4 regions of the Ochrobactrum sp. P6BSIII genome follow, and region 1 is predicted to be linked to each of the others. Evidence: predicted binding sites of a transcription regulator. Region 1 holds the regulator's gene; each other region holds the start of a gene.
What was found. The regulator PhoB, encoded in region 1, activates phosphate uptake and scavenging genes when phosphate is short. The targets are predictions, from matches to a motif close to TGTCATNNANCTGTCAT.
Positions count from the first base shown of each region.

Region 1 (5,039 bases):
GCCTTGGAGTTGGCGCGATTGGCGCGCGAGACCTTGGCGGCGTCCTGGCTGGACAGAAGCATCGGATTGTCGGCAGCAATCGCAAGACGCGCCGCACCTTCCGAATAAGCCTTGGCCATGCCCTCATAGAGCCAGGTCGAAGCACGGTCAAAGCTCGCATCCGGCGCATTTTCATAGCGAGCCAGCGCAATCTGGTCATCGGCGAAGAACGGCGTCACCAGACCCGCGCCCGCCTTATAGGCATGTTTGGCAATCAGTCGAACCAGCGGCAAGGCAACAACAGGCGCCGTGATGATCAGATCCTGCCCCTCGCGCAATTGCAGGCCGACGCGAACGGCTACTTCAGCCAGACGTTCGAGCTTTACCGGATCGATGACGGGATTTTGCATATCGTGAGCCATGGGCTGCGGACCTCTTTGATGCGAAAGCGCCTCCCTCAAGAAAGGGGGCGCCATGAAAGAATCACTTCTGTACACTCGCCGCCAGTTTATCAGATGGCGCAATTAAACCACGTTCTTTTCAGGATATGGTCTATACTCGATGCTGCGGTCAGCGATATGGAAAGCAAAGAGAATGAACAAGAAAGCGCTTGTATTATTGGGACTTGCAGGCCTGCTGGCCGGTTGTGTCACCATGACGCCGGAAGAGCGCCGCGCTGCCGATGAACGGACATGTCTCGGCTATGGTTTCAAGCCTCGGACCGACGCATTTGCCAACTGTCTGCAACGGCTCGATCTCGACCGCCGGGCGGATCGCCGCGCATGGGAAAACCGCGTCGATTTTTACGACCGGCCAATCATGCTCTATCAGCCGATCTATCGTCCGGTCGTAGTTCGCCCCCGCTAATTACGGCAGATTGCGGGGCTCAAATGAAAATGCGGGCCAATCGGAAAGATTAGCCCGCACCGAAGCTGTTCAAATCAACTTATAGAGGCGTTTCTGGACGATCCTGCGACAGAAGCAGCGCGCCGATTGCATCGGCCTGCTTCTGGTCTGCTGCGGCATAGCCGAGCGTTTGCGGCTGGCTGGCAGGCGCAGACGTATCGAATTGCGGCTGGTAGGACGCGACCTGCTGAATCTGCGGCTGTGCCTGCGCTACACCATTCTGGTGCGAGAGGCGATTGCCACGTGCCTGCGGGCCAAGGCCGCTGCCCCGTATAGAGGTTTCCATCTTTGCGGCATCCGCCAGCGCGACCTGTACGGTGGGCGCTGCTTCCGGCACGGGTCCGGCCTGTGGCAGCGTCACGTCATAAGACGGATCTTGCGGCGTGGATGGCGACTGCGGCGAATAGGCGAGAGCCAGATTGTATGGCTCCTGCGGCACCGGGTTCTGCAACGAACCGTCGCGATTGCGCTTCTCGTAGAACGAATTACCGCCGGCAACCAGCACGTAATGCATGTTGTCATACGGGAATGACAGGCCAGCCGTGTGGAAGAACATGGCGTTCTTCAGCTTCGGATGGCGCTGGCCCTTCAGCACAGCATCGGCTGCGGCCTGAACGTCGGGCAGTTTGCCCGATTCCATCTTGCGGCTGAGCACGCCGGGCGCGAACTGGTTCTTCTGGCCAACAACGCCACAGATCGTATCCGGATAACGGCCCGATGCGAGGCGGTTCATGACGACCGTACCAACGGCCATCAGACCATCAGGGCTGGAACGGTTCGATTCGAAGAACATTGCGCGCTCGAGGCACTCCTTGTCCTTCGCCGTGTAGGTATAGGTCTTGACGCCGTTAACCGACTTGACGTGGCTTACAGCCGCCGTCTTCTCAGTCTTGGCTGTGGTGCCGGTCGTCGTGCAGCCCGTCACTACGAAGGGCGCTACGAGCAGTCCTGCCAATACAGGCAGCTTCCAATTACCAGCGCGCGTCAACGGCTCAGTCTCATATTCAGGACCCTTAACTGAAGCAGTCGATCCGAAGGCCAATAATGACCAGTGCGGGTCTAGCTGCGGTGCAAGTCAAAGCAAGCGAAGATCAAAAATCAAACAACCTGCCGTCGCTCGTCTTCTTCAAGGTTTTGGAATTTTTAGGCCAAAAAAAGGCAATGGGTCAAATTCCGAAATTGCTGAAACCATCGAAACGGCTGCAAATGAAACCCGAATCACGAGCGTAATTACCCACACAAACCATTCAAAACTATTAATAATTTCTTAATGAACCTAGAGAAAAGAGATAAACCTTTGATTTGATGGAAATCATAGTTCCCCAATACAGGCCACATCGCTGCCTTAATTCGCAACTGCTGTAAAATTTTGATATATCTTGCTTCATCGGGCTGGGAAAATCTGCGGCGTAACTGTTTTAGCAAGTCCTGCGCCGGTTCCTTCAACTTTGATGCAAGCTGCGTAACATTCCGTGAGATTGGCCATTTTAGGGCTTTTCAGCGCCTCATCTGGCCGAATCGGGTGGCTTGAGCAACTGGCAAAACGGGCACGTCCAAAAGTGATCGAGCCCGCCTTTCGGTCACGAAAGACGGGCTCAAAGAGCAGTTTTTATCGAAGTTCAATCAGCCGAAAGAATAACCGGCGCCGCGTACCGTGCGGATCGGATCGAGCGCGCGACCCAAGTTGATAGCCTTGCGCAGGCGTCCGACATGGACGTCGACGGTGCGATCATCGACATAAATGTCCGGTCCCCAGACACCATCGAGAAGCTGGCTGCGTGAGAACACGCGACCCGGCGACATCATGAAATATTCCAGCAGGCGGAACTCCGTCGGTCCAAGACGAACTTCCTTTTCCTTGCGGTAAACACGATGCTGCTGGCGGTCGAGCACCAGGTCACCGACCTTCAGCACATGCGACAGCAGGCTTGGATTGGCGCGACGCAGCATGGCCTTGACGCGAGCCAGAAGCTCAGGGGTAGAGAACGGCTTCACCACGTAATCGTCAGCACCGACGCTCAAGCCGCGAACGCGTTCGCTTTCCTCACCGCGAGCGGTCAGCATGATGACCGGCAAACGTTCCGTTTCCGGCCACTGGCGCAGACGGCGGCACAGTTCGATGCCGGATACGCCAGGAAGCATCCAATCGAGGATGAGAAGATCCGGTACGTTCTCGCGCAGCGCGATTTCAGCCTCGTCGCCGCGTAGCATCGTATCCACCTGATAGCCCTCAGCCTCAAGATTATAGCGCAGCAGAACGCTCAGCGCTTCTTCGTCTTCCACCACAGCGATTTTGGGTACCTGTGACATCCAATATTCCCTATTAAAATCCGGCGAGCGGAAGATACACGTCCCCCCATCGACCGCGTGTCGCCGCGCTATTCACTCATTCTCCACCGCATTTGGAGCACCTTTCGGCAAAGCCGTCCTGATGTGCTCCAAACGCAGCGCTTACTCAGGGCTTGCGTGCCTCATCCACGACGATGCCGTGGCTCAGGTCTTCCTTCGGTCGTTCGGCAGGCATCTGCAGGCCGGTCACGATGTAATAGACGGTCTCCGCGATGTTGGTCGCATGGTCGCCGATGCGCTCGATATTCTTGGCGCAGAACAGAAGATGCGTGCAGGCAGAAATATTGCGCGGATCTTCCATCATATAGGTGAGCAGCTCACGGAACAGCGAGGTGTACATGGCGTCGATCTCGTCGTCGCGATCACGCACGACATTGATCTGCTGCACCGAGCGCGACGCATAGGCGTCGAGCACGTCTTTCAGCTGGGTCAGCGCCAGTTCGGCCAGAGTTTCAAGGCCACGATAGAGCTTGACCGGCTGGCGGGACTCCGAAACGGCTGCAACGCGCTTGGCAATGTTCTTGCCCAGATCGCCAACACGCTCCAGATCTGCGGAGATACGGATCGAACCGATAATCTCGCGCAGATCGACAGCCATTGGCTGACGCTTGGCGATGATCATCACGGCCTTGTCGTCGATTTCGCGTTCGCTGGCGTCGAGGATCAGGTCGTCGGAAATGACGCGCTGTGCGAGAGCGTTGTCCGCGTTGACAATAGCGGCGACCGACTGTTCGACCATACGTTCCGCATGTCCGCCCATTTCGGCGATCTTGTGGGTGAGAAACTTCAGTTCCTCATCGTAGGAACGAACGGTATGCTGAGACGGCATGGTAGACCTCGTAATATAAATTGCGGGGAAGCCGCACTTCTGTTGGTTCTGGCACAGTCCGCGAGCAAGGGAGACTTGTCCCCTGCCCCAGTCCGTTAGCCAAAGCGTCCGGTGATGTAGTCCTGCGTGCGCTTTTCGGTCGGCGCAGTGAACATCGTTTCCGTATCGCCCACTTCGACCAGATTGCCGAGATGGAACATGGCGGTGCGCTGCGAAACGCGAGCCGCCTGCTGCATGGAGTGGGTGACGATGACGATCGTGTAGTTCTGGCGCAGTTCGTCGATCAGCTCTTCCACCTTTGCCGTGGCAATCGGATCGAGCGCCGAGCAGGGTTCGTCCATCAGAATGACTTCCGGGCTAACCGCAATCGCACGTGCAATGCACAGGCGCTGCTGCTGACCACCGGAAAGACCCGTTCCCGCATCGTGAAGGCGATCCTTCACTTCCTCGAACAGGCTGGCCTTCTGAAGGCTCGTCACGACGATTTCTTCAAGATCGGTCTTGGAGCGGGCCAGACCGTGAATGCGCGGGCCGTAAGCCACGTTCTCGTAGATCGACTTCGGGAACGGGTTCGGCTTCTGGAACACCATGCCGACACGGGCGCGCAGTTCCACCACATCGATCTTCGGATCGTAGATATCCTCATTGTCGAGGGTGATCTTGCCACCGATGCGGCAACCTTCAATCGTGTCGTTCATGCGGTTGAGCGAGCGAAGGAATGTCGACTTGCCGCAGCCGGAAGGACCGATCAGCGCCGTCACCATCTTTTCCGGAACATCCAGATTGACGTCGAAAAGGGCCTGCTTCTCACCATAGAATACGCAAACCTTGTCGCCGCGCATCTTTACGGAACTGGCGTTGGCGTTCATCTTTTCTCCTACGGCTTTCTCGAGAGTACGTTCTGTCATCAAGTTCATAGCTTCGACTCCCGTTTACCAGCGGCGCTCGAACCGGCGGCGCAGAATGATTGCTGCAA
Region 1 covers NZ_JACGXB010000001.1:279,434-284,472, forward strand. The annotation lists gene FHW00_RS01235 (aminopeptidase) at 1-401, opposite strand, end outside; gene FHW00_RS01240 (hypothetical protein) at 574-846, shown strand; gene FHW00_RS01245 (cell wall hydrolase) at 926-1,873, opposite strand; gene FHW00_RS01250 (hypothetical protein) at 1,930-2,115, shown strand; gene phoB (phosphate regulon transcriptional regulator PhoB) at 2,509-3,195, opposite strand; gene phoU (phosphate signaling complex protein PhoU) at 3,341-4,063, opposite strand; gene pstB (phosphate ABC transporter ATP-binding protein PstB) at 4,159-4,932, opposite strand; gene pstA (phosphate ABC transporter permease PstA) at 4,996-5,039, opposite strand, start outside.

Region 2 (5,039 bases), on a different contig from region 1:
CTGCGTCCACTGCTCAAGCGGAATCTTGATGCCGAAAGCCTTGTCGATAGCAAAGACGATGTCGAGGAAGTCGAGGCTGTCGATGCCCAGATCGTCGATGGTGTGGCTTTCCGGCGTGATGGTGTCACGATCGATTTCACTGGTTTCGGCGATGATGTCGGCGACTTTGTCAAAAGTAGAGGACAAGTTTCGATTCCTTTATTCCTGATGATGCCGCGAATTATAGGCATCTGATTTTTTCGTCGCATTTCGCGGCCAGCAAAAGTGTTGGGCACATTTGCTGGAAATGCTCTGTATGCGCGTGTCTAGCGTTTTTCCGGTCATGAGGAAAGTCATATTAGTTTCAAGATCACCGGGAGTTCGATGCGCATATAAGATGCCAGACGAGCGAAGCGCAACATAAAGGCAATCTCAATTTTTTGAAATCTCTTCATGCGGGGCTGTGTTGGCATCTTTTTCAGCGCTTGGCGAAATAGATTACACCTATCAGAGAGATCGCAATCATCGCACAGGCAAGCCCCGTTTCCAGCGGGCCATCCTGCACGATAATGGCGACCAGCCCTGATGCGATACTCGCCACAGTGCCAAGCACTCCGGGCTGTTGCAATGTACTCACGACGGGATTGCCGGGTTGAGCGACCTCTGGTCGCGTGTTGTACGCGGGTTCATAGGAGTGCGGGAACGAAATGCCCGCTGGATGCGCTGGGTCGACATCGTTGACAGGCTTTAGCGCAAGCGCCAGCGCGCGTGAACGCACCCGTTCAACGCGGGCCTGCCAGCCTTTGCCGAAGGTTGCGGCGGCAGCAAGTCCCCGGAGCCAGGCCGCGCGTTCATCGCATAGCCGGTCGATAATATCCTGCGGCGGGCGGGAGGAGAGTGCTGCAAAAGTCGCGGGTCCGAGAAATCCATCTTGCAATAGACCAAGTATTTGCTGCAACATTTTTATTGCGTGACTTGGGCCGGAATTGACCGCAAAGTCCAGCATGGCATAGTCAACGCCAGAGGGAAGACTGTCGCCGTCTATCTTGTCCCAATACTGTTTTCTATAAATGTCTGTAGCAGTATCTTTCGTAAGATTTTTGACGTCCTGGGCAGATTCGGAATGACCTGTCCATCCGGCAAGAGTACCGGTGGTAATACCCATATTGGTTGCGCCGCCAGGATCAGCCGGATTGTCGACGAAGCCACCTTCTTCCTGAAATATATACGGCATAATCGTCGCAAAATTTGATCGCATATCTATACCTTTTTCAATTTATATTTGAAAAATATATTAAATACGGTGTCGGTAATACTGAATGCTCTAACATATAGACATGTAAAAAATATCGGAGGAATCGATTGTGATCAAGCGGCAACCCTCTTGCTTAAGAGCCTGCAATGCGGCTTGATGCGGTTCCCTTAAATCATACTTTTACAGGCGGCAGACGTGACATCGGAAGTTTTCGGACATGCGCCAGACGGGCAGGCGGTTCATCGGCTGACCATCTCCAACGGGCCATTGACGGCCAAGATCATCACATGGGGCGCGGCGATTCAGGATATGCGCTTCGCGGGCCATGATGCGCCGCTGGTGATCGGCTATCAGAATTTTGACGATTATCCCGCCCATTCGCCGCATCTGGGTGCAATTGCGGGCCGCTCGGCCAACCGCATTCGCGATGCGCATTTTGTGCTGGATGGCAAGACCTATGAGGTGGAGGCGAACTATCTTGGACGTCATAATCTTCATGGCGGCAGCAAGGGGCTCGGCAATCGGGTCTGGAAGGTCACGGGCAGCGGCGCGGATTATGTGACGCTCGGCACGGTGGCCGAAGATGGTGAAATGGGCTTTCCGGGCAATCTGAAGGTCAGCTGCACCTACATGCTCAATGAGAACGGCGCCTTGATCGTGCGGCTGGAAGCTGTGACCGACAAGCCGACGGTCTGCAATCTTTTGCATCACAGCTATTTCAATCTCGATGATGGCGGTGAGGGCGATATTCTGGACCACCAGCTCAAGATTCTAGCCGACGCCTATATGCCGGTCGATGAGGCGCTGATTCCAGATGGGCGCGTTCTGCCGGTCAAGGACACGGTGTTCGACTTCCGCGATTATCGCCCGATCCGCCATGCCGACAACGGCAAGCAGGTTGAATATGACAGCAATTTCTGTCTGTCGGCGACACGTGTGCCGTTGCGTCTTTGCGCCTCAGTCAAGGGGGCGAAGTCCGGTGTGCGCATGGACGTGCTGACGACAGAGCCGGGCGTTCAGTTTTATGCGGGGAATACGATGGCCAATGATTGCATCGGCCTGACCGGCAAGCCCTATGGCAAACATGCGGGCTTCTGTCTGGAGCCGCAGATCTGGCCCGGCTCGCTCGAATATCCCTATTTCCCACAGGCCATTCTGCGCCCGGGTGAAATCTACGCTCAGGAGAGCCGTTTCGCCTTCACCCGGGATTAATGGTTGCTATCCGGTATAAGCGGCGCGCGCCGTCTCCATAGGGGTAAGCGCGCCGCGCGTTTCGACGACACGGGCTGCAACGGCATGGGCCTTCTGCGCGGCTTCAACCGGCGAAAGCCCTTCCATGCGCGCAACGAGATAGGCGCCATTGAAGCTGTCGCCAGCCCCCGTAGTATCCACGGCATTGGCGAAAACGGATGGAACCAGTGTCTGTTCGCCATTGGTTACGACCAATGCCGGTTCCGTACCGTCCTTGACGACAACTTCCTTCACACCAAGGCCTATCAGGCGTTCTGCACAGGCTTCGGCGTTTTTGTCACCGAAAAGCGCCTGCTCATCGGGGAAGGTGGGCAGCGCGATATCGGCGAGCCGCATTGCTTCGCTGATGATTTCCTGCGCCGCCTTGCGATCCGGCCAGAGCTGGTGACGGAAGTTCGGATCGAAAGCGATCCGCGATCCCGCAGCGCGGCATTGCTGCAGCACGTCGAACAATGTTTCGCGATGCTCCGGCAAGACGATCGCGATGGAAATGCCGGAAAAATAGATAATGTCGCGGCCCGAAAGGCTTTGCTCCAGCGCGGCCCGGTCGCTGGCAAGGCGACGTGCGGCGGCATCGCTGCGCCAATAGGTGAAGGAGCGTTCAGCACCGTTCAGCGTAATTGCATAAAGACCCGGATGCACACCGGCGATCACCGGGCTATGCGCAATGCCGATGCCGTTGGACGAGAAGAAAACGCGCTGTTTTTGCGAGAAATTGTCTTCGCCGAAAGCGCTCACATAATCGACCGGAAACGATCTGTCGGTCAGTGCGCGAACATACCAGGCGGTGTTCAGCGTATCGCCAGCAAAACCCATGCGCCACTGGTCGCCTTCGCCGCCCGAAAGCTCAATCATGCACTCGCCGATAGACGCGAAACCGCTCATCTTTTTCTCCTCAAATCGATTACAGACGCCTATACCAATTTTCTGTGATGTAAAATCGCTTTGTCAGTTGTCTTCCATCATTGTCATACAGGCTTTATCGACTTGCCACATTCGTTGTGTAACGATCCCGCGCCACGCCGCGGCGAGACACGGTTCCAGACCAAGGATTTGAAATGCGTTATGCGATCTACTTCACGCCGCCTTCCAGCGATGCGCTTCTGAAGGTTGCGGCCAACTGGCTGGGGCGCAATGCCTTTAGCGGTGAGCCGGTGAAGCTGCCGGCGATTCGCTCGCTTGGCACGGAAGAGATTGCATCGCTGACCGAAGAACCGCGTCGTTATGGTTTTCACGCCACGATGAAAGCGCCGTTTCGGCTGAATGACGATCTGACGGAAAGCGAACTTCTGTCGGCGCTGATGCATTTTGCATCGTCGGTGGAGCCCGTCATCATTCCGCGCCTGAAGCTTCGGGCCATCGGGCCGTTTTTCGCGCTGGTGCCGCATGAACCAGTCACGGCCTTGAACCAGCTCGCCAATGATGTGGTCGTCGCGCTGGATCGTTTTCGCGCACCGCTCAATGAAGCTGAAATTGCCAAACGCCGTCCTGAGCGCCTGAACGAAGCGCAGCGTCACAATCTGGAACGCTGGGGTTATCCTTACGTTTTTGAAGAGTTCCGCTTCCACATGACCCTGACTGGTCCGGTCGCGGAAGGTGATCGCGCACGGATCGAGCGTCGGCTGGAAGAATTTTTTGCACCGCTTCTGAACGATCCGGTCGAGGTTGCGAATCTCGCACTGTTCGTGGAACCTGAGAAGGGCGCGCCCTTCGAGATTCATTCGCTGCATCCGCTGACAGGTGGAGCCACGAAGACGCGGACCCAGCGGGCAGTGGGGAGGCCTTAAGCGATGACCAGTGAAACTATCCTGCGTAACGCGCGCATCGTCCTCGCAGACGATGTCGTCGAAGGCTCGATCAAGCTCGTCGACGGTCAGATTGCAGATATCGCCAGCGGGCCGTCATCAGTCGGCGAAGACATGGAAGGCGACTTCCTGACGCCGGGTCTGATCGAGCTGCACACCGACCATCTGGAGGGGCATTATGCCCCGCGCCCCAAAGTGCGCTGGAACCCGATTGCCGCCGTACAGGCGCATGATGCGCAGATCGCCGCTTCTGGTATCACCACCGTCTTCGATGCTTTGCGCATCGGTTTGGATGATGATGCGCAAACCGGCATCGACGATATGCTGAAGCTTTCCACGGCCATTGCAGAGGGGCGTGCGGCGGGCCGGCTGCGCGCTGACCATTTCCTGCATATGCGTTGCGAAGTGTCTGCGCCCGATTGTCTTCCGGCCTTTGAACGTTTCGGCAGCCACCCGTTGGTCAGGCTGGTTTCGCTAATGGACCATGCGCCGGGACAGCGGCAGTTCACCAATCTGGACGCCTACAAGGCGTACTTCCTGGGTAAGAACAAGCTGTCGGAAGAAGAGTTCCGGATTTATTGCGAGCGCCGCATTGGCCAGTCGCAGATCTATTCCGCCAAGACGCGCAAGGCGATTGCCGATCTGTGTCATGAGCGCGGCGTGATCCTTGCAAGCCATGACGACGCAACGCTCGATCACGTGGAAGAAGCGCGAGAACAGGGCATTCGTGTTGCCGAGTTCCCGACCAC
Region 2 covers NZ_JACGXB010000004.1:148,301-153,339, forward strand. The annotation lists gene FHW00_RS07130 (acyl carrier protein) at 1-186, opposite strand, end outside; gene FHW00_RS07135 (glycoside hydrolase family 108 protein) at 458-1,237, opposite strand; gene FHW00_RS07140 (aldose epimerase family protein) at 1,430-2,446, shown strand; gene FHW00_RS07145 (sugar kinase) at 2,453-3,370, opposite strand; gene FHW00_RS07150 (DUF1045 domain-containing protein) at 3,544-4,272, shown strand; gene FHW00_RS07155 (alpha-D-ribose 1-methylphosphonate 5-triphosphate diphosphatase) at 4,276-5,039, shown strand, end outside.
Region 2: a site for PhoB is predicted at 3,452-3,468, ahead of FHW00_RS07150 (DUF1045 domain-containing protein). Genes of this name have one in related genera too.

Region 3 (5,039 bases), on a different contig from region 1:
GATGGCAACGATGTCAGCCTTTTCGCTCCGCCAAAAAACGATCCGCGCCGCGAAATCGCAGCCCAGCGGCTGGAAGCTCTAAAGGCTAAAAATGCGCCCAACGCCCAGAGCTGGAACGGCTCACTCAGTGACCAACAATTTGCATGGCTGGGCGACACCATGAAAAAGGCACAGGCCGCCGGTGAGAAAGTGATCGTTATGGGACACTATCCGGTCTTTCCGGCCAATGAGCACAATATGTGGGACTCCGAACGGGTCGTGGAGCTTCTCACCGGCTTCGACAATTTCGTTGCCTATTTCAATGGTCATAACCATGCCGGCAATTACGGTGAGGTGAACGGCAAGCACTTCCTCAACTTCAAAGGCATGGTCGATACCCCTGCGGAAACGGCCTATTCCGTGGTGGAAGTCCATGCGGACCGGATCGAAGTGCGTGGCTTTGGACGCGAAGCCAACCGGACACTTAAAATCTGACCATCCGTTGATGTACTCCATAAAAAAGCCGCGAGATTATCTCGCGGCTTTTCTTCAATCACGGGTCAACCGACTTATTCGGCTTTCAGGAATTCGCCGACTTCCAGCAGCACGAACTCATTGTCATCGACCTTGTCGAGCGAACGGCCTGCCGAGAACGGAAGATTATTGTCGTTGCCGACGATGATATGGGTATCGTCCACGCGGTCGACATTCTCGATCGTCACGAACGGCATGTCGTAAATAGCGTCATGGCCACCCTGACGGCGCTTATTGTCCGGGTCTGCAATCGTCAGCAGATCGATATAGCCGATCTTGCGCACTTCCTTGCCAACATTGCTGTCATCGAAAGAAATCTTGTAGATGCGCTTGACCTTGGACGGCACATCGAAGCAATCCGGCTGCGGCTTCTTCGGATCGGCACAGGCCTTTTCGGCAACGCCTGCACCATTATCACGCTCGATGACAAGCCCCGTGCTGGCGTCCAGCATGTTGAAGTCGCCAATCGCTTCGCCACCATCGGCAAGAGGATAGAGCCACGAACGGCCCGTCCACTTCTTGTCGGCGACGCTGAACTCGATGATGCGCAGACCAGTCTTGCCGCTTTCGGTCTTTTCCGGTGCGCCATCGACGAAAAGCGGACCTTCGAGAAGACCGTAGAGCTTCGAACCGTCCTTCGACATGGCAAGGCCTTCAAAGCCGCCCGAACGCTTCAGATTGTAAACCGGAAGCTTGAGGCTCGGATTGGCAGGCAAAGCGAGCTTTGGATTATCCGGCGAGACGACCTGCGTTTCACCGACCTGCGTTGAAAACACGTCGGTCAGCTTGCCGTCAGTATCAAACTTCAGCAGGAACGGACCGAATTCCTCGCCCACCCAGAAGCCATCCGCCACCGGCTGGATCGATTCCACGTCGAAATCGGCACCAGTCAGGTAGCGCTTTTCCGCGCCTTCCATGACAATTGGAAATGGTGCTTTCTTGTCCGGGTCGGTGAGGAACAGGGTCTTCACGCGCTCGACCTTGCCGTTGTCCCAGTCGAACTTGACATTGTGCAGCATCAGCATGGCGTCGGGCGAATTGAACTTCGTGCCGAAACCATTGTCCGACAGCGTCCAGAAGCTGCCGTCTTCCATGGTCTTGATGCCCGAAAAGCCCTGCACAGGCTGGCCGTCGAATGGCAGTGAAAGACCGGTCTTGCGCACGCCATCCTTGCCTTCAATCGTACCGATGCCTTCCGCGCGCTTGCGGTCCGCGGTCGTGAACTTGCCGGAAGTCTTCAAATGCTCTGCCGCATCGTCCGGTGCTGCAATGACCGTATTGGCTGGCAGGATTGCATGGGCCTTCAGCGTGGCCGGAAATGCTTTTTCCTCCGCCGACGCCGGAACAATGGTGAAAGCCAGAAGGCTGGCGAGAATGGTTGACGTGCCGAAATACCGATGCATGGAATGTCCCCGTTCCGAGTTAGAGCACGTCCCGAAAAGTGCGAAGCGGCTTTCGGATGAGGCGTGCTAAAAAGTAAAAAGCGAGAGCGGTTAAGTCGATTTTACCCTCACGGAAACCGCTTAAGCCTGCGGCATAGGTAAGCACGCTTCGTGACACGTGCTTGACTGTCCAATGAAGCTTTGAAGACTGCCACTGACAAAGCGCGGGAAAACCGAACTTCGGTGATTTGGAATATTTTTCCTCTATTCGGCAGACAACTATGACGCTAGTTTCCTGCGTGGTTGTGTGAGGGAAAAAATGACCGACAATTCGTCCGTTCGCCGCAATATTCTTATCCTGACGATGGCGCAGGCGCTCGGCGCGTCCAGTCCGCCTATCGTCATCTCGCTCGGCGGCCTTGTCGGGCAAAAATTGTCGTCCGATCCGGCCCTCGTCACCTTGCCTGTCAGCCTGTTCAATCTGGGACTGGCACTCGGCACTTTGCCTGCCGCGTTCCTGATGCGGCAGCTCGGACGGCGCAATGCCTATATGATTGGCGCGCTTGTCGGCGCGACGGCGGGGCTTGTCGCAGCCGCTGGCATCTTCTCCGCATCATTCCTGATCTTCTGCCTTGGCACGCTGACAGCAGGTCTCTATGCCGCCTATGTGCAGAGCTATCGCTTCGCCGCCGCAGACACCGCCAGCGGCGATATGAAGGCCAAGGCAATTTCCTATGTGATGGTTGGCGGGCTCATCGCCGCAATCGTCGGACCGCAGCTGGTGATCTGGACCCGCGACACGATACCCGACGCCATGTTCGCTGGCAGTTTCCTCAGCCAGGCGGTGCTGGGCCTCATCGCATTGCCGGTCCTGTCCCTGCTGCGCGCGCCCAAGGCTGTCAAAGCGGCCAATGCCAGCAATGACACCGGAAGACCCCTGATCGAAATTCTAAAAATGCCGCGCTTCATCCTGTCGGTGGCGGCAGGCGTCTGCTCCTATGCCCTGATGACATTCGTGATGACGGCGGCACCTATCGCCATGGTCGGCCACGGTCATTCGGTCGATCACGCAGCGCTTGGCATTCAATGGCATGTGCTCGCCATGTTCGGACCTAGCTTTTTCACCGGCAAGCTGATCGCCCGCTACGGCAAGGAAAAGATCACCGCGCTCGGTCTGGTCCTGATCGCCGGGGCAGCTGCCGTTGCACTCGGCGGCTTCGATGTCGGCCATTTCTGGATGGCGCTGATCCTGCTTGGCATCGGCTGGAATTTCGGCTTCATCGGCGCCACGGCGATGGTCACCGACTGCCACACGCCAGCCGAGCGGGGCAAGGCGCAGGGCGCCAATGATTTCATCATGTTCGGCACGGTTGCCTGCGCATCGTTCTTTGCAGGATCACTGCTGCATGCTTCTGGCTGGGAAACAATCAACTGGCTGGTTTTCCCCACTGTCGCACTGGTGGTCGTGCCGCTTATCCTGCGCCTGAAGCCGAAGGTCGTGACACAATAACCAGCGTTATAAATAAGCACGCTATCGTGACTTGGACTTAGTTTCGCCAGAAGCTATCTGTTTTACTGAAGAGCACCGATCCGATTCCGTTGGGTCGGTGCTCTGTCTTTCTTTTCTGAAGCTATGATGCGACGCCGTATATTCAGGTTCTTGAGTGCCGGACGAACCGCTGGAATGAGACAATGATCAACGATCTGACCGACGAAATGTTCTGGCTGTTCACCATCGGTGTCTGCATTCTGTTCATTATCCGCCTGCTGTCGCCGCCACCAGCGATGCGCAGCAAAACATCCGGTCAGCCGCTGCCGCGCCCACGCTGGCGCTCGCGTCGCCGCGCTTTCCGTGAACGCTGGATGGCGCGCAGCAAAGCCGAACGGCCTTAAAAGGCGGAAGACGTCTCAACGCATAAAGATGAGCGCCATGCCGACGACGGCAAAAGCCGCGCCAAGCCATGCGCCCGCGGCTGGGCGCTCGCCCGTCCTGAGCCAGAGCAGCGGCAAGATGATAACCGGCGTTGTGGCCGATATGGTCGAGACAATGCCCGCTTTGCCACCCGACAAGGCGAAAAGCAGCAAGGTCATGCCGATGCCAAGCGACAGAAAACCGGTCAGCGCCGTCATCGCCCCAACCCGCCAATTGAGCGGATTGCGCGGCTTCACGGCAGCAAAGGGCAACTGCATCAGAATAGACAGACATATCGCGGCAGTGCCAACGCGCAACATGGACCCGACAAACGGGTCAATGCCCGTTTCCATCACCGGACGCGCAATGATCGAGCCGATTGCCTGACCAAGCGCGGACAGCAAGCCAAGGCCGATACCGGCCCATAGCGATCCCTTGATCGTTTCCCATGGATGCAGCTGCGTTGCGCGCTTGCCAAAGAAAATCGCCAGCGACACCCCGAAAACCGTGATGACAATGCCGAGCACGGCGGTCAGCGACAGGGTTTCGCCCAGCACCAGCCAGCCGAGCAGTGCCGTCATTGGCGCATTCATGGCAAAGAGAATGCCGGAGCGGCGCGGTCCGAGCCTGTTGAGCGTAATGAAGAGCAGAGTATCGCCCAGGAAAATGCCGATAAAACCGGAGACCATCAGGGGCAAAACAACATCGCCGCTTAGCTGCTGCCATTTTCCAGTTGCGATGACATAGATGGCAAGCAGGCTCGTGACAAACACCTGCCGCACGCGATTGAAGGCAAGCGCCCCCAGATGACCGGCTGGCCAGGCGGAGATGAGGCCCGTCAGTGCCCAGCACGTTGCTGCGCCAGCGGCAGCCAGCTCATAGATCGGCATGTTATTCCTGCAATTTTCCCAAATCCGGCATTTGGTGCGCCACTCCTCCGGCGCGCCAAACACTATGCCGCTTTCTATCGGGGCAGGAAAATGCCGTCTATTTCATTCTCGTGAACTGGCTATCACGGAAATCGAACGGTCCGTCACTGGTTAGAACCGGTAGGTCACGCCCAGAACAGGACCGTTGAGGCGCGAATCGAACACATAACCGTCACGGTCGTAATCGACATGCAGCGCCTTATAGCCTGCCGAAACCGACAGGTGATCGGTGAGCACATAATTGACCGTGCCAAGCACCGACCAGGTCAGTTCGGAACCAGCGCCGAAGCCGCCAATATCCGC
Region 3 covers NZ_JACGXB010000008.1:171,405-176,443, forward strand. The annotation lists gene FHW00_RS13460 (metallophosphoesterase) at 1-474, shown strand, start outside; gene FHW00_RS13465 (esterase-like activity of phytase family protein) at 549-1,916, opposite strand; gene FHW00_RS13470 (MFS transporter) at 2,215-3,405, shown strand; gene FHW00_RS13475 (hypothetical protein) at 3,588-3,788, shown strand; gene FHW00_RS13480 (DMT family transporter) at 3,804-4,697, opposite strand; gene FHW00_RS13485 (hypothetical protein) at 4,848-5,039, opposite strand, start outside.
Region 3: a site for PhoB is predicted at 2,089-2,105, ahead of FHW00_RS13465 (esterase-like activity of phytase family protein). Genes of this name have one in related genera too.

Region 4 (5,039 bases), on a different contig from region 1:
GCTGATCTGCCTATCCGCCGACAGCAAGGCCGAGGTGGATGACACGGTTGAAAAGGCCGCGAAAGCTGGCGGTCGCGCTGATCCGGCGGCCAAGCAGGACTATGGTTTCATGTATGGGCGCAGCTTTGAAGATCTGGACGGTCATATCTGGGAGCTGATGTGGATGGACATGGAAGAAGCCGCCAAGGTTATGGGCTGAGCGCAAAAACTGGATAAACAGGGAGGAATTGACCATGTCAGGTCTCACCATTTGCCTGTGGTTCGACGGGCAGGCGGAAGAAGCCGCCAATCATTATGTCTCGATCTTTCGCGCCTGCGGGCGACCGGCTTCAATTGATGGTTTCATCCGCTTCAAGCATGGCAACCAGCAAAACGAAGAACAGGCTGTCACCGCGAATTTCACGCTTGATGGACAGAAAATCTGTGGCCTCAACGGAGGTCCGCATTTCAAGTTTACGCCAGCGGCATCGTTGATTGTTCGCTGCAAGGATCAGGCGGAAGTGGATGCTTTCTGGGAAAAGCTTCTGGAAGGCGGGACGCCGATGGAATGCAGCTGGCTGACCGATAAATATGGCTTCGCATGGCAGATCGTACCCGACATGTTGCTCGATACCATGGAAAATGGTGCGCCTGATGTCCGCCAGCGCGTGGCGGACGCCATGATGAAGATGGTCAAAATCGATGTTGCGACATTGGAAGCTGCGCGCGACGCGGCGTAACTTTTGACCGACTATCCGCGTATGGCCGCAACGGCATCATAGCCATAAAGCCAGTCCAGATCCTTCAGGAAAGTATCCGGGCGACGCAGGGCAAACAGCATGTTGCGGCCAAGCGCCATCGGTCCGGTGGCGTGATAGGCAAAGCGGTTAAGCTGACCGCGCTTGGCGACCGCTGCGAGCCTTTCCTTGCGAACGGTTTCGAAGCGGCGCAGCCCCGCCGACTGATCGGCGGCATCAAGCGCTTCGGCAAGGGCGGCCGCATCTTCAATCGCCATCGCAGCGCCTTGCGCGGCAAATGGCGTGACGGCATGGGACGCATCGCCCAGAAATATGGTGCGGTTCGGCCCCAGAAGCTGCGGTTCTGCCATTTCGAAAAGCGGCCAATAGGTCCAGTCGTCGGCGGTCGCCAATACATCACGAACCGGCTTGGCCCAGCTTCTATAGTTGGCTTGCAGTTTTGTGCGGTCGCCGGTTTTCGACCAGCTTTCGCCGGGATTTTCGCCCGCAGTAATGGCGACAAAATTGAAAAATGCCCCGGCTTTGACGGGATAGGCGATGAAGTGAATGGCGGGGCCGAGCCAGGCGGATACGGCCTTGCGTTCTGGAAGAGCGCTCAGGAACGAGGCGGGCAGGGCATTGGTCGCCAATGTTGCACGCCACGCAATATGGCCGCTGAACTGCGCCTTGTCGTAATCGGCAAGCGCACGCTGCGCAGACCAGACCCCGTCGCAGGCGATCAGATAGTCGGCTTCAACGGTATTCGTCCCGCTTCCGCTTTTGACGGTCGCCACGATGCCATTGTCGCGGGCGGTATGATCGAGGATTTCACTGCCGAGGTTGATCTGGATCGCTGGATTTCCCTCGCAGGCTTGCAAAAGCGCCGATTGCAGATCGGCGCGGTGACAAACCACATAAGAATGGCGCCAGCGCAGACGAGCCTTGTCGCCCAGTTCCATGGCGAGCAGGGGACGCGCCTTGCGTCCGTCAACAAGATAGAGTTTTTCAGGCGTTACAGTGTGAGGAGCAAGACTGTCGGCGACGCCGAGGTGCTCAAGGTGACGCATTGCGTTCGGGGCCAGTTGCAAGCCCGCGCCGACTTCAGAAAGAGCGGATGCTTTCTCGATGAGCTGGATTGTCCAGCCCCGTGCTGCAAGTTCCAGCGCCGCGCTCAATCCCGCGACACCGGCTCCTGCTATCAATATGCGGCCTTTGCCCATATCGGTCTTCTTGCCCAATGCTGTGATAAGATGGGCTTAAATAATCGCTGATCAGGCCGCTTTATCGGCTGGAGCGTCATAGGTGCAGCCTGCCGGAAGAGTTTCGTCGGCATGCAGCTTGGCATTGTAGCGATAAAGGGTCGAGCAATAGGGGCAGACCACTTCGCTTTCGTCGCCCATGTCGAGGAAGACATGCGGATGATCGAAAGGCGGGTTTGCGCCGACGCACATGAATTCCTTCACACCGATTTCAATGGCACTGTGACCGGCGTCGTTCTGGAAATGAGGAATGATGTGATCGGACATAATACGCTCCGGGCTGTCGTTCGCGGTATATAGCACGCTTCAGACCAGCGCGCTCAAAACTCTGCTTGCGTTTACCGCGAAACTCTTGTTTCCGGAAGCGTTTTCATCAATTCTAGGGATATTTAAGTGATTTGCTATCAAACTGTCATGCGACAGCCATAGGCTTTACGATGCGCCGGTTCTTTCCGGCAGATGCCGGATTAGGAAAAATGAACGAAAACAGTGCGTTGGCGAGCGAAACCCAGAGCGGGGCCCATGATATGACAGCTGAACCAGCCAGCACCTCCGAAATCGGTTCGGACATGCAAAACGCACCTGATGCTCACAAAGCTTTGAATGAGGACAAGATCGCGGAGCTGATGAGCAGCGCGGATCGCTTCGTCAATCGTGAGTTTTCCTGGCTCCAGTTCAACCGCCGCGTTCTGGATGAAGCCGCAAATATGCGCCAGCCTTTGCTGGAGCGTCTGCGTTTCCTGTCTATCTCGGCCACCAATCTCGATGAATTCTTCATGGTGCGCATTGCCGGTCTTGCCGCGCAGGTCCGCGCCGGTGTGGCGCTGCGCAGTGCCGATGGCCGCACGCCACAAGAACAGCTCGATTTCGTTCTGGATGAAGTGAGCCGATTGCAGGCCGAGCAGCAGGGACGTTTCCGCATCTTGCGTGACGAGCTGGTGCAGGAAAATATTGAAATCGTTCGCCCATCGGGTTTGTCGGAACCGGAGAAGGACTGGCTGGAAAGTCATTTTCTCGAAACGATTTTCCCGGTTTTGACGCCGCTTTCCATCGATCCGGCGCATCCGTTCCCGTTCATTCCGAATCTGGGCTTTTCGATTGCCTTGCAGCTGGCGCGCCGCGCGGACAATCACCCGATGACCGCGCTGTTGCGCATTCCGGTGGCTCTGAAGCGGTTCATCCAGCTGCCGACGGATCAGCAGAATGTCTATCGCTTCATCACCATCGAGGATGCGGTGAGCCTGTTTATCGGGCGACTGTTCCCCGGCTATGAGGTGCGCGGGGCAGGTACGTTCCGTATCATTCGCGACAGCGATATTGAAGTGGAAGAAGAAGCCGAAGACCTCGTGCGTCTCTTCGAAACGGCGCTGAAGCGCCGCCGCCGCGGTCAGGTTATCCGCATTGAATTTGATGGCGAAATGCCGGAAGCCTTGCGCGTCTTCGTGGCGACTGAACTTGGCGTGTCCGAGAATCGTGTCAGCGTGCATGAAGGGCTTCTGGCGCTTAACATGATCTCGGAGATCGTCTCTATTCCGCGTGATGACCTGAAATTCGTATCCTACAATCCGCGTTTCCCGGAGCGTATCCGCGAACATGGCGGCGATTGCTTCGCCGCGATTCGTGAAAAGGACATTGTGGTTCATCACCCTTATGAGTCGTTCGACGTTGTGGTGCAGTTTCTGCGTCAGGCGGCGGCGGACCCGGATGTGCTGGCCATCAAGCAGACGCTCTATCGCACCTCCAACGACAGCCCGATCGTTCGTGCACTGGTTGATGCGGCGGAAGCGGGCAAATCGGTGACTGCGCTGGTCGAGCTGAAGGCGCGTTTCGATGAAGAAGCCAATATTCGCTGGGCACGCGATCTCGAACGCGCTGGTGTGCAGGTGGTTTTCGGCTTCATCGAGTTGAAAACCCACGCGAAAATGTCACTCGTCGTGCGCCGCGAAGACCAGAAGCTGCGCTCCTATGTGCATCTGGGTACGGGCAATTATCACCCGATCACCGCGCGTATTTATACGGATCTTTCCTTCTTCACCTCGGATGCTGATATTGCCCGTGATGTGGCGCATATCTTCAATTTCATCACCGGTTATGCCCAACCGGCGGAAGAGATGAAGATCGCCATTTCGCCTTTCACCTTGCGGGCGCGCATTATCAAGCACATCGAGAATGAAGTGGCGCATGCCAAGGCAGGGCGACCGGCGGCGATCTGGATGAAGATGAATTCGCTGGTCGATCCACAGATTATTGATGCGCTCTACAAGGCAAGCCAGGCGGGCGTTCACATCGAGCTGGTGGTGCGCGGCATCTGCTGTCTGCGCCCGGGCGTGCCGGGCCTCTCCGACAATATTCGCGCCAAGTCGATTGTCGGGCGTTTTCTCGAGCATAGCCGCGTTTTCTGCTTTGGAAACGGGCATGATCTGCCGTCCGACAAGGCGATTGTCTATATCGGTTCTGCCGACATGATGCCGCGTAATCTCGACCGTCGCGTGGAGACGCTGGTGCCCATCACAAATGCCACAGTGCACCAGCAAATCCTGTCTCAGATCATGTTTGCCAACATAATTGATAACCAACAGAGCTATCAGCTACTTGCGGACGGCACCTCTCGCCGGATAGAAAAAGAAGAAGGAGAGGAAGCTTTCAACGCGCAGGAATATTTCATGACCAATCCCAGCCTGTCGGGTCGCGGAAAGTCGCTGAAGTCTTCGGCCCCCCGTCTGATCGCACATCGTAAGCGTGCGCAGGCGGAAAGAAAAACGACTGCATGAGTCCAGCTATAGCACAAGGCCGTCTGAAGGGTCTCAAGCCCATCGGGGTCATTGACATCGGCTCGAATTCGATCCGTCTCGTCATTTACGAAGGTATCGTCCGTTCACCGACGGTATTGTTCAACGAAAAACTCCTTTGCGGTCTCGGCAAGGGGCTGGCCAAGACAGGCCGGCTCAACGACAAGTCTGTCGATATCGCCTTGCGCGCCTTGCGGCGCTTTCGTGCGCTTGCCGAACAGGCGGGCGCGGTTTCCGTGCATGCGCTGGCGACTGCTGCCGCGCGAGAAGCGAAG
Region 4 covers NZ_JACGXB010000004.1:22,711-27,749, forward strand. The annotation lists gene FHW00_RS06505 (VOC family protein) at 1-199, shown strand, start outside; gene FHW00_RS06510 (VOC family protein) at 234-719, shown strand; gene FHW00_RS06515 (FAD-binding protein) at 731-1,936, opposite strand; gene FHW00_RS06520 (zinc-finger domain-containing protein) at 1,988-2,242, opposite strand; gene FHW00_RS06525 (RNA degradosome polyphosphate kinase) at 2,503-4,746, shown strand; gene ppx (exopolyphosphatase) at 4,743-5,039, shown strand, end outside.
Region 4: a site for PhoB is predicted at 2,375-2,391, ahead of FHW00_RS06525 (RNA degradosome polyphosphate kinase). Genes of this name have one in related genera too.